4 regions of the Shewanella sp. ECSMB14101 genome follow, and region 2 is predicted to be linked to each of the others. Evidence: predicted binding sites of a transcription regulator. Region 2 holds the regulator's gene; each other region holds the start of a gene.
What was found. Region 2 encodes sigma-54, which starts transcription at its own class of promoters, with help from an activator protein. Its sites were predicted from a motif close to GTTGGCACGNNNNTNGNNT; they were not measured.

Region 1 (4,174 bases), on a different contig from region 2:
TAGCCGATAGCGCTGCATCGGCCACGGGCTCAGTGCCCTTGGCACTAATGGCCTTCTTGATGATGTCGAACAGGAAGGCGCCGAGGAACAGACCGCCTGCACCGAAGACGACGTCACCAGGGACACGCATCCAGACCAAGGTTTCTACCAATGGGCTGTGGATCACCTCTGGTGAGCGGGCGAACCAGTAGCCGTTTTCGATGACGGCGAAGAACTGAGTCAGACCGACAGGTAGCAGTGACATGAAGACCATGGCTGCGAGACCAATATTTAGGCTCCAGAAGGCACCTTTAAGCAGCTTCTCATTCCACTGGATATTGCCCGTCAAACCGCGCAGACAGAAGAGCATCAGACCAACACCCAGCATACCGTACACGCCCATGAAGGCAGCGTGGCCGTGAGTAGCCGTGGTGTTCAAGCCTTGGATGAAGTAGAGCGCGATAGGTGGGTTAATCAGGAAGCCCAGTACACCGGCACCGACTAAGTTCCAGAAGGCGGTCGCGACGAAGAACATGATGGCCCACTTATAACGTATCATCCAAGGGCTGGCGTTACGCATACGATAGCTTTCGATGGCTTCGAAACCGATCAGGGCTAGTGGAACGACTTCCAGTGCCGAGAAGATAGCGCCCCAGGCGATAACACCTGTTGGTGTACCAGTGAAGTACAGGTGGTGCAGGGTACCGATAAGACCACCAGTGAGGAAGATAACCGTGGCGAAAAGTACGGCGCCGTTGGCGCTGCGGGCACGGATAAGTCCAAGACGCACCAGCATCAGGGCGATTACCGAAGTAGCAAAGGTCTCGAAGAAGCCTTCAACCCATAGGTGAACAACCCACCAACGCCAGTATTCTGCTATGGCTAAGTTAGTGTGTTTACCCATGAAGAGGCCGGCACCGTAGAATAGACCGATGGCAACACAAGAGGCGTACAGCACCCAGATCACGGGGCGCATTTCGCCTTGTTGTTTAAGGGCTGGACGAATAGAGGCGGTGACCAGTGCAAGCCAGATCAACAGACCCGCCAGTAACAGTACCTGCCATACACGACCGAGATCGATATATTCGTAACCTTGATGACCGAAGAGGAAGTTAGTGTCTAAGTCGAAGTACTGCTGTACGCCGATCCATTCACCAGCCATAGAGCCTAGCACCACAACAACCAGCGCCACCCAGAGAACGTTGACGCCCAGGCGTTGGAACTTAGGCTCGTAACCCGACAGCGCAGGTGCTATGTAGAGGCCGGTGCCAAGCCATGCGGTGGCAATCCAGAATACCGCGAGCTGAGTGTGCCAAGTACGGGTGACAGAGTAAGGCAGTATTTCCGACAGTGGGATACCGTAGAAGTTTTGGCCTTCGACCGCATAGTGGGCCGTGATACCACCTAAGACTATCTGCAACAGGAAGAGTCCCACGGCAGTGACGAAGTATTTACCAACGGCCTTTTGTGAAGCGGTAGGCTTCTTAAGGAAGAGTGGATCTTGGTCCGCTGGTGTTGGCAGGGGCTCATGCTTACCCGATGCGTGATGCCAAACCAGGGCACCGATACCGGCGATCAGGGTGACAATACTTAAGATTGACCAGACGATGTTGTCTGAGGTCGGAGTGTTACCCAGCTGAGGATCGAATGGCCAGTTGTTGGTATAGGTGTAGTTTTGACCGTCACGTTCGGTAATTGCCGCCCAGGCGCCCCAGAAGAGGAAGGCATTAAGCTGCTGACGACGCTCAAGGTCAGGCACTGTGCCTTCTTTCATGGCGTACTGTTCACGCAAAATAGACAGTTCAGGGTCGTCACCAAAGAGTGACAGATAGTGCTCTGAGACTTGCTCTATGGCCTGAATACGCGTGTCTGACAGGCTGATGCGAATGTCGCCATTAGCTTGGGTTGTCAGGGTATTACGACGCATATCTTCACGAAGTGACTGCTCTAGGCCTGCTTGTTTGATTGAATCCAACTCATTAAAGGGGCGGTTATACTGCGCCTTGGCGGTGATATCCAGCCAGGCCTGCGCCTCTCGGTGCAGCCAGTCGGCGGTCCAGTCTGGGGCGACATAGGAGCCATGACCCCAAATAGAACCTAGCTGGTGTCCGCCCATAGAGCGCCAAACCAGTTGACCACGCTCAATATCGTTTTGGGTGAACAGGGGCTGTCCCTGAACATCGGTAAAGGCAGTGGGAATAGGGGGTTTTTCGCGATAGATGTCACTGCCTATGCTCAGCAGGACAGAGAAGGAAGCGATAAGTACTATTAAGAGTGCTATCGCCGTTAGCCGTTGTTTATTCATAGAGCCTCTCAGCGCAATATAATTGTTGGTGTGGAGTACTCTGCTATAGCAGCTAACGTGCCACTATTTTAAACTTATGATTTTAAATGATTTGCTATCTATTGGTGTCTTATTAATTTGTCATTATGACAATCATCATTAAGTGTAAAAATGACACTGCTTGTCATATTGACAATTGTTATATATGGGTGTCGATTTGATACTTTTTGAGCAGTTTAGTGGACGTTATCAAGCCAGCCCGAGGGCTGGCCTTTGGGAGATAAACACGGCAGGCTTAGCGATAAAGCGAGGGATCGTCTTTATTGGGACGTGTTTTAAAGCGTCTGTGTAGCCACATATATTGCGCCGGACTGCACGAGATGATGGACTCTATGATGCGGTTACCGCGCTTGGCATCCTCGACCTCATTTTCGCCGGGGAAATCCTCTAGTGGCGCTTGGATCTCTATGGTGTAGCCCTTGTCATCTGGGTTGCGTACTACGACAAAAGGCATCACCTTAGCCTTACCCAGTTTAGCTAGTGTGGTGGCGCCCGTGATGGTTGCCGCATCTGGTACAGCGAAGAAGGGGATAAAGACGGCGCTGGAGCGACCAAAATCCTGATCGGCGGTATACCAGACCACATTTGGGTTTCTCAGGCTGCGCACCATCTGTCTGATATCTCGCTTGTGTACTAACCCTTTGTTAGAGCGCAGGCGCCCCTTGACCTGAAGGTATTCCATCAGTGGATTATTGTGGGGACGGTAGACCCCAACGCCTGGCTGAAATTGACCCAGGATGCGTGCCCCCATCTCAAGTGGTAGGCAGTGCACCGCAAACAGGATCACCCCCTGACCGGCTGCCAGTGTGCTTTCGACATGTTCTCGCCCTTTTATCGTCATGTGGCGTTGAACTTTCTCATCATTCCACCACCAGGCATTGGCGATATCGAAAATAGCTTTGCCTGTTTCTTCAAAATTTTGCGTCAGCAGCTGTTCTTGTTCCGCCTGACTCATCTTGGGAAAGCAAAGCTCGATATTGCGTTTGGCAGTATTGACGCGGCTGCCTGCAAGTTTCATCGCCAGTCGACCTATGCCTTTTCCCAGTGTCATCTGTGCCCGCAAGGGAAGCAGCTGTGTCAGTCGCATCAGGGCAACCCCGAACCAGATTAACCAGTATTTTGGATGAAAAAATTGTGAGGAGAATTGTGCGTTTTCGACCACGGCTGACTCTACGGGGTTAACAAAAATTACTGCTTATTCTAACTCAATTTGTGTAGAAAATTAGGTATAATCAGGGATTAATTTTCGCAAAAAGATAAGTGCCATATGAAGATTTCTCTGCCTGCTTTTGAAAAAGCTAAAGTTCTGGTCGTCGGTGATGTGATGTTAGACAGATACTGGAGCGGCCCGACGGGGCGTATTTCGCCTGAGGCGCCAGTGCCCGTGGTAAGAGTGAATCAAATTGAAGACAGACCCGGCGGTGCGGCAAACGTTGCTTTGAATATCGCCACCTTAGGCGGTCAGGTGCGCCTTGCAGGCATAGTGGGCGAGGATGAAACTGCTACAGCACTGACGCAGGGGGTTGAGGCGCTAGGCGTTGTGCCTAAGTGGCACAGAGTGGCTAACCTACCAACCATCACTAAGCTCAGAGTGATGTCCCGTAATCAGCAGCTGATCCGTCTCGATTTTGAAGAGGCCTATCCGGCCGAGCAGAGTCAGGCGCTGCTGGCTGGTGTCGAAGCTGAACTCGACAGCGTAGCCGTGGTGGTGTTGTCCGACTACGCCAAGGGTGCTATCGATAAGTCTGAAGCCTTTATTGCGAAGGCGAAGGCGAAAGGGGTTAAGGTGCTGGTGGACCCTAAGGGGAGTGACTTTTCACGCTATCGCGGCGCCAGCCTGCTAACTCCCAA
Region 2 (4,174 bases):
CCAGTGCCAAAGAGATCCGCTATGAACTCTCGAGCCGCACCCTGACACTCATTGGCGATGCTACCCTGGAACAGGAAGGCAGCCAGGTCACAGGCACTCAGATCCGCTACAACATTGAACAGCAACAGCTGATCGCCGAGAGTACAGGCAATGACCGCGTGATCACCATTATTCAGCCTGAAAACTATCAAGAGCAGAAACAAGCGCAACCCGAGCCAGAACAACCCGAACAGGAAAAGCAATGACAGACCTGACCTTGAAGGCGGAAAACCTCGCCAAGAGCTATAAGAGTCGTGCCGTTGTCCAAGATGTGAGCCTTACAGTCAAAACCGGGCAGATCGTCGGCCTATTGGGACCAAACGGTGCCGGTAAGACCACCACCTTCTACATGGTGGTCGGCCTAGTACAGAGCGACAAGGGACGCATCTATATCGATGATGACGACCTCACCCTCGACCCCATGCACCTTCGCGCCCGTAAAGGCATAGGTTACCTGCCCCAGGAAGCCAGCATCTTTCGCAAACTCTCGGTACGCGACAACATCATGGCCGTGCTGCAGACTCGCAGCGATCTGGATAACGATGGCCGCGAAGAGGAGTTGGAACATCTTCTGGAAGAGTTTCATATTACCCATATCCGTGACAGCCACGGTATGGCCTTGTCGGGCGGTGAACGTCGCCGGGTAGAGATCGCCAGGGCCCTGGCCGCGAACCCGAAATTTATTCTGCTCGATGAACCCTTCGCCGGTGTCGACCCTATCTCGGTCATCGACATCAAGAAGATCATCGAGCAACTCAAAAACCGTGGCCTAGGTGTGTTGATCACCGACCATAATGTGCGCGAAACATTAGACGTCTGTGAGAAAGCCTATATCGTCAGCCACGGTAATCTGATCGCCGAAGGAACACCCGCCGAAATCTTAGACAATCAGCAAGTACGAGCAGTGTACTTAGGTGAACAATTCAAGCTATAGTTAATCTTATAACCGGGCCATAAACTGAAACTAATATCAGATTGTGGCCATAAGGACTATCCTTTATATTTGTCCGGCCAATTAGCCAGAGCTTTCTCATTTTATAATTAGAAACAAGGGAATAGCAGTACGATGAAAGCGTCACTTCAGCTCAAAATGGGTCAGCATCTCACCATGACGCCCCAGCTACAACAGGCCATACGTCTGTTGCAGTTGTCGTCACTAGAGTTGCAGCAGGAGATCCAACAAGCATTAGAATCCAATCCGCTACTGGAGTTGGATGAAGAGCAAGAAGGCGCCAGTGCCGAACTACAAGATGATACCGCCGTCGACAATTTCGACAGCAAGTATGATGACAAGATAGAGCTGGATTCGAGTCAGGATAACTCAGGCGTCGAGACCTCAGACGCCCTGACTCAAGACTCTATGCCTGACGAGCTGCCGGTCGACACCACCTGGGACGAGGTCTATACCGCCTCCCCTAACTCCAGCTCAGGCGCCATGCGCGACGACGACATGCCTTTTCAGGGCGAGACCAGTGAAGGCCTATACGAGCACCTCGAATGGCAGAAGAATCTCACCCCTTTTTCCGATAACGATCTGGCCATCGCCACCGCCATCATAGATGCCATTGACGAACGCGGTTACCTGACCCAAACCTGCGAGGATATTCTCGAAGCGATGGGCGATCCCGAAATAGAACTCGATGAGGTCGAGGCAGTACTCAAGCGAGTACAGCACTTCGACCCCATTGGCGTGGCGGCTCGAGATCTCAGCGAGTGTCTGACGATTCAGCTGGCCCAATACAGCGACGATACCCCACATATCGCCAATGCACGCATGTTGATCAAGGAGCACTTGGATCTCATCGCTGGACGCGACTTCCGCCTCTTGATGCGCAAAACCAAGCTTAAAGAAGATGAGCTAAGAGATGCTATCGCCCTCATTCAAACTTTAAACCCCCGTCCAGGCCTAGCCATTACCGCCAGCCGCGACGAGTATGTGATCCCTGATGTGACCGTCACCAAGAAGAAGGGACGCTGGGTGGTCGAGCTTAATCCCGATAGCATGCCCAAGATCAACGTCAACCAGCAGTATGCGGCCATGGCGCGCAGTACTAAGAGCCAGGCTGACGGTCAGTTTATTCGTGGTCACCTGCAAGAGGCGAAGTGGTTCCTCAAGAGTCTTGAGAGCCGTAACGAGACACTGCTAAAGGTCACCAACTGCATCGTCGACTTCCAACAAGGTTTCTTCGAATTTGGCGAAGAGGCGATGAAGCCCATGGTGCTTAACGACATCGCCGAGGCAGTGGAGATGCACGAATCGACCATCTCCCGTGTAACCACACAGAAATATATGCATACCCCGAGAGGGATCTTCGAACTCAAATACTTTTTCTCTAGCCATGTCGGCACTGACGATGGTGGAGAGTGCTCTTCAACAGCAATACGGGCTTTTATTAAGAAGCTAGTTGCTGCGGAAAACCAGAAAAAGCCATTAAGCGACAGCAAGATGGCTCAACTCTTAGCTGAACAAGGCATTAAAGTGGCACGTCGCACTATTGCTAAGTACCGAGAGGCAATGCTTATACCGCCCTCGAATCAGCGTAAGAGCTTATAACACGTAACTGGAAACTGGAGGACTATCTTTATGCAAATAAACCTGACTGGGCACCATATCGAGATCACCCAATCTCTAAGAAACTATGTTGAAGAGAAATTCACAAAGCTTGAACGTCATTTCGATCAGATCAATAATGTGCACGTTGTATTAAATGTCGAAAAGTTGCAGCAAAAGGTTGAGGCCAAGTTACACCTCCGTGGCGGAGAAGTGTTCGCAACATCCGAACATGCGGACATGTATGCCGCGATAGACTCCCTGATTGACAAGCTCGATCGTCAGGTCATTAAACACAAAGAGAAGCTTACTAAACATTAACGATGGAACTGAGTACCATCCTGCGGCCGGAGTGCACAACCTGCGCCACTCCGGGCAGTAAGAAAAAGGTACTGGAGCTTATCAGCGACTTAGCCGCTGTCCAGTACCCCACCCTCTCCTCTCAAGAGATTTTTGAAAGCCTTCTGGCTCGAGAGAAAATGGGCAGCACAGGTATAGGCAATGGTATCGCGATTCCTCACGGACGGCTGACGAACATAGAGCAACCTGTGGCCGTACTGGTGAAGTGTGCTGAACCAATCGCATTCGATGCCATTGATAATAAGCCCGTCGATATCCTTTTTGCATTATTGGTGCCCGCAGATCAATGCGAGCAGCATCTCAGTACTCTGGCCGCCATGGCAGAGAAACTCAATGACAAGGCGATCATGAAACAGCTAAGAAAAACCAAGGATGAGTCAGAACTCTATCAGGTGATCACCCAATGAAATTGGTTTTGGTATCCGGACGCTCAGGGTCGGGAAAATCTGTCGCACTTAGGGTCTTAGAAGATCTCGGCTACTACTGTGTCGATAATCTGCCCCTACAAATGATGGAATCCCTGCTGGAGCAGCTCAAGGGACGCAGCGAACTGGTGGCCATTAGCGTCGATGTGCGCAATATGCCCAGCGAAGAGATCCAGTTGGAAAAGCAGCTGGCCAAGCTCCCGAAAGATACCGAGATCTTAAGTTTCTTCCTTAACTCCAGCGACAATGTGCTGCTCAAGCGCTATAGCGAGACCCGCAGATTACATCCGCTGTCACGCTCAAAAGTCTCTCTCAAGGAGGCGATTCAGCTCGAAGGCAAACTGCTCGATCCCATCGCCAAGCTAGTTGATCACTATATCGACACCTCTAACCTCAACATCTATGAGTTGAGTGACAAGGTGCGCGAAATATTACTGGGCACAGTCGATAAAGAGCTGGTGATCAACTTCGAATCTTTCGGCTTTAAATATGGCATGCCAAGCGAAGCCGACTTCATGTTCGATGTGCGCTTTTTGCCAAATCCCCATTGGGAGCCTGAACTGAGACCCCTGACCGGCCTCGATGAACCAGTGCAGCAGTTTCTGAGTCAGCAGCCACTGGTAAATAAATTTATCTGGCAAATCGAAAACCTGCTGGAAACCTGGTTACCTCACCTTGAGCGTAACAACCGCAGTTACCTCACCATTGCCATTGGCTGCACGGGTGGGCAACACAGATCTGTCTATGTCACCGACCAACTGGCCAAACTGTTCAACAAAGGCAAGCATAAGGTACAGGC
Region 3 (4,174 bases), on a different contig from region 2:
GCTTAGGTTTCGCTTCCATGGTCGACCCAGGCTCTGGGCAACAAACTCCGGTGATTGGTAACTTTTTCCTATTGCTGACCACCATGATTTTTCTGGCAGTCGATGGGCACCTGGTGCTTATCCGGATGCTAGTAGCCAGCTTTGACACCATTCCAGTGTCTCAACAGGGGATCAGCATTGCCAGTTATCGCCGTTTGGCGGAGTGGGGCGCCTATATGTTTGGCGCGGCATTGACTATGTCTATCTCCGCCATCGTCGCTTTATTATTGATTAACCTCTCTTTTGGTGTGATGACGCGAGCATCGCCCCAGCTAAACATCTTCGCCATTGGCTTCCCTGTGACCATGGTGAGTGGCTTGATTATTCTCTGGTTAACGCTCACGCCTATTATGGCTCATTTCGATGAGGTTTGGCGTTCGGCTCAGTTGTTGCTATGCGATCTGGTGCAGCTGCAATGTAGTACAGACGGGAGCTTCTGATGGCAGATAATGATACCAGTCAGGAGAAGACCGAAGAGGCGACCCCCAGGCGACGCGAACAAGCGCGAGAAAAAGGTCAGGTCGCCCGTTCTAAAGAGTTAGGCACCTCTGCCGTATTGATGTCGGCGGCGGTCGGCTTCGCTATCGTAGGGCCCAGTTTGGGTCAGTCGCTGATGGTTGTGATGAGTAACCTGTTTACCATGGACAGAAGCGAGATCTTCGACACCAATAGCATGTTAAACATCTGGCAGATGGTGCTCAGTGAACTGGCGATCCCCATGGCCAGTTTTGTGTTGTTTCTCGCTTTTGTTGCCTTTTTGGGGAATGTGGTGCTGGGGGGGATCACCTTCTCGGTTAAGGCCTTCATGCCCAAGGGCAGCAAGATGAACCCTGTCAGTGGATTTAAGCGGATGTTTGGCGTGCAGGCCTTAGTGGAGTTGACTAAGGGGATCGCCAAGTTTTCTGTTGTCGCCATCATGGCTTATCTGCTGCTGAGTTATTATTTTGTCGATATTCTTACGCTCTCCCAAGGGCATCTGCCTGGGAATGTCTATAACGCGTTAGATCTGTTGGTGTGGATGTTTATTATCCTCTGCTCTTCAACGGTGATCATAGTGGTTATTGATGTGCCGTTTCAGATCTGGAATCACAACAAGCAGCTGAAAATGACCAAGCAAGAGATCAAGGATGAATATAAAGATACCGAGGGGCAGCCCGAGATGAAAGGCCGGGTACGGCAGATGCAGCGTGAGATGGCTCAGCGTCGCATGATGGCCGATGTGCCCAATGCCGATGTGATTATCGTGAATCCAGAGCACTATGCGGTGGCGGTTAAGTATGACGTCACCAAAGCGGCTGCGCCCTATGTGCTGGCGAAAGGGGTCGATGATGTGGCCTTTAGAATCAGAGAGATAGCACGTGAGCATGATGTGGCGATTGTGTCGGCGCCGCCGCTTGCCAGGGCTATCTATCATACTACCAAGATAGATCAGGAGATCCCCGAGGGCCTATTTACCGCCGTGGCTCAGGTGCTGGCCTATGTATTCCAGCTAAGACAGTACCAACAAAAGGGCGGCAAACGCCCGACGCCTATCCCGCTTAATCAGCCAATCCCAGACGACCTCAAGTATTAATGGGCGGCTTTCTTGGTTGAACATCATTTTATGGCGACCTGTGTTTAATCTTTAAGCGATTGTTGTTGCGTTGTTTATTCACCTCTTAAGTTGGCGTATTTTTTGCTGAACCATCACTAGATGTCAAAGTTCAGGCGCTAGATTGATGGATTTGAAAGCAACGCTCGGTCAGATTAAACAGGTAAAACCTGCCAACTTCAAAGGTATAGGTACTCCTATACTGGTGCTGGCTGCATTGGCGATGATTGTTTTGCCTATGCCAGCTTTCCTGCTGGATATTCTGTTCTCTTTTAATATTGCCTTGGCCTTAGTGGTGCTCTTGGTGGCCATTTACACCGACCGTCCATTAGATTTTGCCGCATTCCCGACCGTACTTTTGGTAGCGACCTTGCTGCGCTTGGCGCTGAACGTTGCCTCGACCCGTATCGTTTTGCTCGAAGGTCATAATGGTGGCGACGCCGCCGGTAAGGTGATTGAGGCCTTTGGTTCAGTGGTCATTGGCGGTAACTATGCCGTGGGTTTGGTGGTGTTCTTGATCCTCATCATCATTAACTTTGCCGTGGTCACTAAGGGCGCCGGACGTATCTCAGAAGTGAGCGCTCGTTTTACCTTGGATGCTATGCCGGGTAAGCAGATGGCGATCGATGCCGACCTTAATGCTGGCGTGCTTAATCAAGATCAGGCGCGTATTCGCCGCGCCGAAGTGACCAAAGAAGCCGACTTTTATGGTGCGATGGATGGTGCCTCTAAGTTTGTGAAAGGCGATGCTATCGCTGGCATCATGATCTTAGTGATCAATATCTTAGGTGGTTTCGTTATCGGTATGGTCCAGCATGGGCTGGATTTCTCCTCGGCAGTTGAGATCTACACCCTGCTAACCATAGGTGATGGCTTGGTGGCGCAGATCCCTGGCCTCTTGCTGTCGATCGCGGCGGCCCTCATGGTGACACGCCAAAATGAATCTGGGGATATGGGACAGATGGTGATGAGCCAGATGTTCGATAATCCTAAGTCGCTGATCATTGCTTCTGGCGTGCTATTGATAATGGGTATAGTGCCCGGCATGCCCCATTTTGCTTTTCTCAGTTTTGGCTTGATCACTGCGGCAGGCGCCTATTTTCTGCATCGTAAAAAAGATCTCGATAGACAACGCGCCCTGGAGATTGCCAAGACCTCACCAGCCACGCCGGGTGATGCCAAGCCCAAAGAGCTTAGCTGGGACGATGTGCAGCAGGTTGATACCATTGGTCTGGAAGTGGGTTACCGTCTGATCCCCTTGGTCGATAAGGGTCAGGGTGGTGAACTGCTTGGACGTATTAAGGGCGTACGCAAAAAACTGTCACAAGAACTGGGCTTTTTGGTGCCGGCGGTGCATATTCGCGACAATTTAGATTTGGCGCCAAACACCTATCGCATCTCTTTGATGGGAGTGGCCTCGGGTGAAGCTGAGATCCGTCATGATTGCGAACTGGCGATTAACCCTGGTCAGGTCTACGGCAAGCTCGATGGTGTAGAGACAACAGATCCCGCTTTCGGGTTAGAGGCTGTGTGGATCGCTCCAGAGCTCAGAGAGCATGCTCAAACCTTAGGTTATACCGTGGTAGATGCCGCGACCGTAGTCGCCACTCACCTGAGTCAGCTGCTAACCAATAATGCCTCTAAGCTGCTGGGTTACGAAGAGGTACAACAGTTGATGGATATGCTTGCCAAGCACTCGCCTAAGCTGGTCAGTGGCTTTATTCCCGATGTCTTGCCGCTGGGCACTGTGGTGAAGGTAATGCAGAACCTGCTCAATGAAGGCGTGTCGATACGAGACCTTAAGACCATAGTTCAGACCTTGCTTGAGTATGGGCCTAAGAGCAATGATACCGAGGTGTTGACAGCGGCAGTGCGCATCGCGCTTAAACGCATGATTGTACAAGAAATAAGCGGTCTAGAACCGGAAATCCCCGTCATAACTTTGGCGCCGGAATTGGAACAGATGTTGCATCAGTCTATGCAGGCAACGGGAGGCGAGGGGCCGAATATCGAACCTAGCCTTGCCGAGAGGATGCAAAAGTCGTTACTTGACGCATCCCAGCGTCAGGAGATGGTGGGTCAGCCAGCCATCTTACTGACTTCGGGTATGTTACGTTCGACGCTGTCGCGTTTTGTTAAACATACGATTCCAAACTTAAGGGTGATCTCTTATCAAGAGGTACCCGATGAGAAACAAATTCGTATCGTATCAGCGGTCGGCCAGTAGAGGGTATTTAAGTGAAAATTAAACGTTTTTTGGCAAAAGATATGCGCTCTGCATTGGCCCAGGTTAAAGAAACATTAGGCTCAGATGCGGTGATCATGTCTAACAAGAAGGTCACTGGTGGCATCGAAATTGTGGCGGCGGTCGATTATGACGAGCCTAAGAAGGCTAGTGTGACTAAGCCTAGTGTGTCCTTGGCAAGTGAAGCCAGTGCTATTCCCCCCAGTTTTCTCGACCTGGCTGAAGAGAAGGTTTCTATTGGTCGTCAGCCCATTAAGGCGGAGTCAAAAAAACAACCTGCACCGGTGGCTGATTCGCTG
Region 4 (4,174 bases), on a different contig from region 2:
TGTCCCCTAAGGAATTTCCCGAGTTAGATCAGTATCTAGGGCAGACACTGATCACCACTGATGGCTCGACGCTACTTGGCGCCGATGATAAAGCTGGTATCGCCGAGATAGTGACGGCTCTATCGGCCTTGATTCAAGATCCCGATAGCCAACACGGTGATATCTACCTCTGTTTCACCCCTGATGAAGAGATAGGTAGAGGGGCTGACCTATTTGATTTTGATGCCTTTAGGGCGCAGTGGGCCTATACAGTCGATGGTGGGGAGCTAGGTGGCTTGGAGTATGAAAACTTCAATGCCGCAACGGCTGTGGTGACCGCGAAAGGTAATAACTGTCATCCGGGCTCGGCCTTTGGGGTGATGGTCAATGCCCAGACGATGGCGGCGCGCTTTCACGCCAAAATGCCCCTAGGCGATACTCCCGAAAACAGTCGTGATTACGCTGGCTTTTTCCACCTTATCGAGATGAAAGGGGTGACTGAAGAGGCGCAGTTGACCTACATCATTCGCGACTTCGATCTGGATCAATTTGAGCAACGCAAGCGCTGGCTCACCGAGCGCGTAGAGGCCTGTAACGCTCAGCTTCAGCAGGGAGCCTTGACGGTTAGCATCACCGACAGTTATTACAACATGCGTGAGCAGTTAATCCCTCATCCTCATATTGTCGATATTGCCAAGCAGGCGATGCACCAGCTTAATATTACGCCAAAGATCAAGCCTATAAGAGGTGGCACTGATGGCAGTCGCCTCTCCTACATGGGGCTACCTTGTCCGAATCTGTTTACCGGCGGGCATAACTTCCATGGTAAGCATGAGTTTATCTCTCTGGAGTCCATGGTAAAGGCAACCCAAGTGATCATGGCGATCTGCCAGTTGACGGCGCAAAAGTTAAAAACCTGATGGGGTGGAGATATTGAGTTCGATGGTGTCAGTGTCGAGTAACTCCACCGGAAAACTCACCTCGAAGCAGGCGCCGCCCAGTTCACTATCGTCTTGATAGCTGATCTCGCCCTTGAGTAGGGTGACTGCGTTAAAGGCGGCGGAGAGGCCAAGCCCTGTTCCGCCTTCTGAGCGTGTGGTGGTATAGAAGGGCTCGAAGATGTGGTTGGCCGCTTCGCTGTCAACGCCCGGCCCATCATCCTGAATGCGGATGTTGAGCTGTCCCTTTTCGACTCGGGCATCGATTCTGAGCTTGCCCTGCTGGCGCCCTTTAAAGCCGTGGGCATAGGCGTTCGACAGCAGATTGGTGATGATTTGTTTAAACAGGCTGAGGTTGGTAATGATATTGAGGTCCTCATCGACCCGGTAATCGACCTCGGCTAACTTGTCGCCATAGAGGAAACGCATCGATTCGTGGTGCTCAATCAAGCCTTGTTTAACGTTGATACTGCGCTTCTCCTCCTGGCTCTGCTCTGCAGCTATGGTCTTGAATTTTTGGATCAGCGTGCTGGCGCGGGTGATATTGCTAATGATTAGCTCGCAGCTTTGTTGATACTCCTCCAAGATGGCGTTGATCTCCTCCAGAGTGGCGTTTTCGCTGTGGATCAAGCTAATCAGCTCTTCGATATGGATCAGTTGGGTGCTGGCGGCGGTGAGACAGATGCCGATGGGGGTATTGATCTCGTGTGCTACGCCTGAGACCAAGCCTCCCAGGGCCGCCATCTTCTCTTGTTCAACCAGCACCTCTTGTGCTCGCTTAAGCACTAATAGAGATTGCTCCAGCTCTTTCGTTCGCTCTTTTACCTGGCGGGCCAGCTCCTCTTTGTAGCTGCGTTCCAACTCGAGTAGGCGTTCTCGATCCGTCAAGGCTTCCTGAAGCTCCTGTTTGGAAGCCTTGATGTCATCAAAGGAGCGTCTGAGTTGTTGTTGCATCTCATTAATCGCCTTGGCGACCAGCCAAAATTCATCATTCTTATGGCTGTTTTTGACGAATACTAAGGGCTCAAACTTTCCATCCAGATTGATGTTTTGGCTGTAGTCACTGAGCTTAAGTAGGTGACGGGTAACCAAAAACCACACCAAGAAGAGGATGAAGCCGGCGACGATAAAGGTTTTGATCGCATTGGAGAGCAGTATGATGATGGCGCGATCGAGCAGTTTTTCATAGACCACCTTGAGGTCTGCCTGTACCAGCAGGGTGCCCACATCGATGTTTTCATTGCCTGAGGCGTAGATTAGCTGAAAGCGCTTCTCTATGGTGTTTTCTGGAGTAGCGGTACCTGCTTGCCAGTGTTGACCACTGTCGTCGTTAATTTCTATGTAGGTGATGTCAGGCAGCTGGATAAGGCCATCGATTTGTGTATTGATCAGGCGTTCATCGATCACCCAGATACTGGCGGCCAGCACATCCAGATTGACCTTCTCTATACTGTCAAATTGGCGCGTGATGCGATTGACATCGCTGCGATAATCATTAATTAACTGAAATCCGGTGGTCAGCAAAGTAATAAGCGAGCTAAAGAGAATGATCGACAAGGTAAGCTTTCTGCCGATAGGACTCTTGAGTAGCTGAGCGGTGAGATTTGCCATTTATCTGTGTCGCTTATCCTAAGCACCCTAAAAACGGCCGGGAATTGACGCTTGGTGCACTGTCCAAAAACCATAGCTTTAAGCATAGCCTGATTCTGATGTTCTGCTTGTCTTGTCAGTAAAAAGTGTCCCAAGGTGATGTTTGTAAAGTCATTATGTGGATTTTCTTGTTGGCATTTTACTTGCATTTGTTTGCGGTACTGCAGGTTTTTTGACACTAGGTATCAAGATGGAAAAATTAAATCTGATGCTGTTTAAACAGACGAGTCCCAAACAAGTGATCTTTAATTTGATGTTGTGGCTGACCTTAATCAGCTCTGTGTTGTTGTTTGCTCCGGCCTCATTGATGCGTACCTTGAGGTTAGACGACTTAGTGAATCAGTATGCCCACTTTATTGGTCTCGGTCTTATTGTGGGCGCGGCCTATCTGTTGACCCAGGTGGCTAACTATTTTCTCGATGAGGCGATTAAGCACCTTAAGGGGAAGCGAACAACCGAAACCATTGAGAAGAAGGTGAGATTACTCGATCCGACCGAACGCGCGCTGCTGAGGGAGTTTTTCCTACAAGGAGAAACGGTATTGACCCTGCCGGAAAGTGAGCCCGCGGTGCAGAGCCTGCTTAAGGCGAATATCTTAGAGTATATGGGTAACAAACAGCAGTATGCCATTCATGGGCCTACTGCCGATTTTAAGATTGCCATGGAGGCAAGATCTCATCTGAATCGTCAGGTGTTGCGCTTGCCACAGGGCGAACCGAATCCCGAACAGTTGCAACTGTTGATTAAGGCGAGACCGCACTTCATTCACAGTGTTGTACCGGGACGAAAGCACGCCGCTTAATACTATCTGGGTTCAGCAAAAAAAAGAGGGGGCACTAGCCCCCATTTGCATTAGAAATGTTACTTTCTCTGGACCTTGGAGTCCTATCTATTGTGGTTTCGACTTAGAAATAAACAGCCACATGAGATATGACATTATGCCAATGGTCGTGAAGATAACTATCATAGATAGCAGGCCAATGGGGTTACCAAACATTAAATCTAACCAAAATGCCATTTGAGAAATCCTCTTTCGCAGATGTTTATAACGTTGTCGAAGCTAAATTAGCGCGAATAGATATGAGAGATGCTGATCTCGATCAATGAATGTTGTCAATTTGATAATGGTTCATCTCGTTTTAGTTTGATTTTGTGAGTTGGTAGACGATTTGCCTATAGAGCGACATTGGGGAAATATTCCTTTGTTTAGGGCTGCGGATGAAAAATCGGCAGTCGGTAATAAAGGTATCGCAAAAGGCTTGCCATTAGCTAAAGCAAAGGTATAATTCCGTTCACTTACCCGAGAGGAGTGAGTATAGTCTGATTGATAATGCCGGAGTGGTGGAATTGGTAGACACGACGGATTCAAAATCCGTTTCCTTCGGGAGTGACGGTTCAAGTCCGTCCTTCGGTACCATTATCAATGATTCTCTTAGAGAGATAGTCATTTAGGCAGACAAGATGCAGATGTGGTGGAATTGGTAGACACGCTAGCTTCAGGTGCTAGTGGCTTAACGGCCGTGCGAGTTCAAGTCTCGCCATCTGTACCAACTTGTGACTGATAAGATGCAATCCCTAAGAATAGAACCTGCTTAACGCAGGTTTTT

Region 1: the regulator sigma-54 is predicted to act here: its motif matches at 2,331-2,349, upstream of NY07_RS07135 (nitric-oxide reductase large subunit).
Region 3: the regulator sigma-54 is predicted to act here: its motif matches at 1,702-1,720, upstream of flhA (flagellar biosynthesis protein FlhA).
Region 4: the regulator sigma-54 is predicted to act here: its motif matches at 2,698-2,716, upstream of NY07_RS02540 (superinfection exclusion B family protein).

The regions. Positions count from the first base shown of each region.
Region 1 covers NZ_JSFF01000006.1:10,130-14,303, reverse strand. The annotation lists gene NY07_RS07135 (nitric-oxide reductase large subunit) at 1-2,284, opposite strand, end outside; gene NY07_RS07130 (LpxL/LpxP family Kdo(2)-lipid IV(A) lauroyl/palmitoleoyl acyltransferase) at 2,559-3,485, opposite strand; gene hldE (bifunctional D-glycero-beta-D-manno-heptose-7-phosphate kinase/D-glycero-beta-D-manno-heptose 1-phosphate adenylyltransferase HldE) at 3,591-4,174, shown strand, end outside.
Region 2 covers NZ_JSFF01000013.1:23,866-28,039, forward strand. The annotation lists gene lptA (lipopolysaccharide transport periplasmic protein LptA) at 1-245, shown strand, start outside; gene lptB (LPS export ABC transporter ATP-binding protein) at 242-973, shown strand; gene NY07_RS11115 (RNA polymerase factor sigma-54) at 1,106-2,593, shown strand; gene hpf (ribosome hibernation promoting factor) at 2,624-2,911, shown strand; gene ptsN (PTS IIA-like nitrogen regulatory protein PtsN) at 2,914-3,357, shown strand; gene rapZ (RNase adapter RapZ) at 3,354-4,174, shown strand, end outside.
Region 3 covers NZ_JSFF01000034.1:15,437-19,610, reverse strand. The annotation lists gene fliR (flagellar biosynthetic protein FliR) at 1-479, shown strand, start outside; gene flhB (flagellar biosynthesis protein FlhB) at 479-1,612, shown strand; gene flhA (flagellar biosynthesis protein FlhA) at 1,758-3,857, shown strand; gene flhF (flagellar biosynthesis protein FlhF) at 3,869-4,174, shown strand, end outside.
Region 4 covers NZ_JSFF01000002.1:2,787-6,960, forward strand. The annotation lists gene pepT (peptidase T) at 1-899, shown strand, start outside; gene NY07_RS02535 (sensor histidine kinase) at 888-2,528, opposite strand; gene NY07_RS02540 (superinfection exclusion B family protein) at 2,758-3,369, shown strand; gene NY07_RS19130 (DUF3149 domain-containing protein) at 3,457-3,585, opposite strand; tRNA gene NY07_RS02545 (tRNA-Leu) at 3,900-3,984, shown strand; tRNA gene NY07_RS02550 (tRNA-Leu) at 4,031-4,117, shown strand.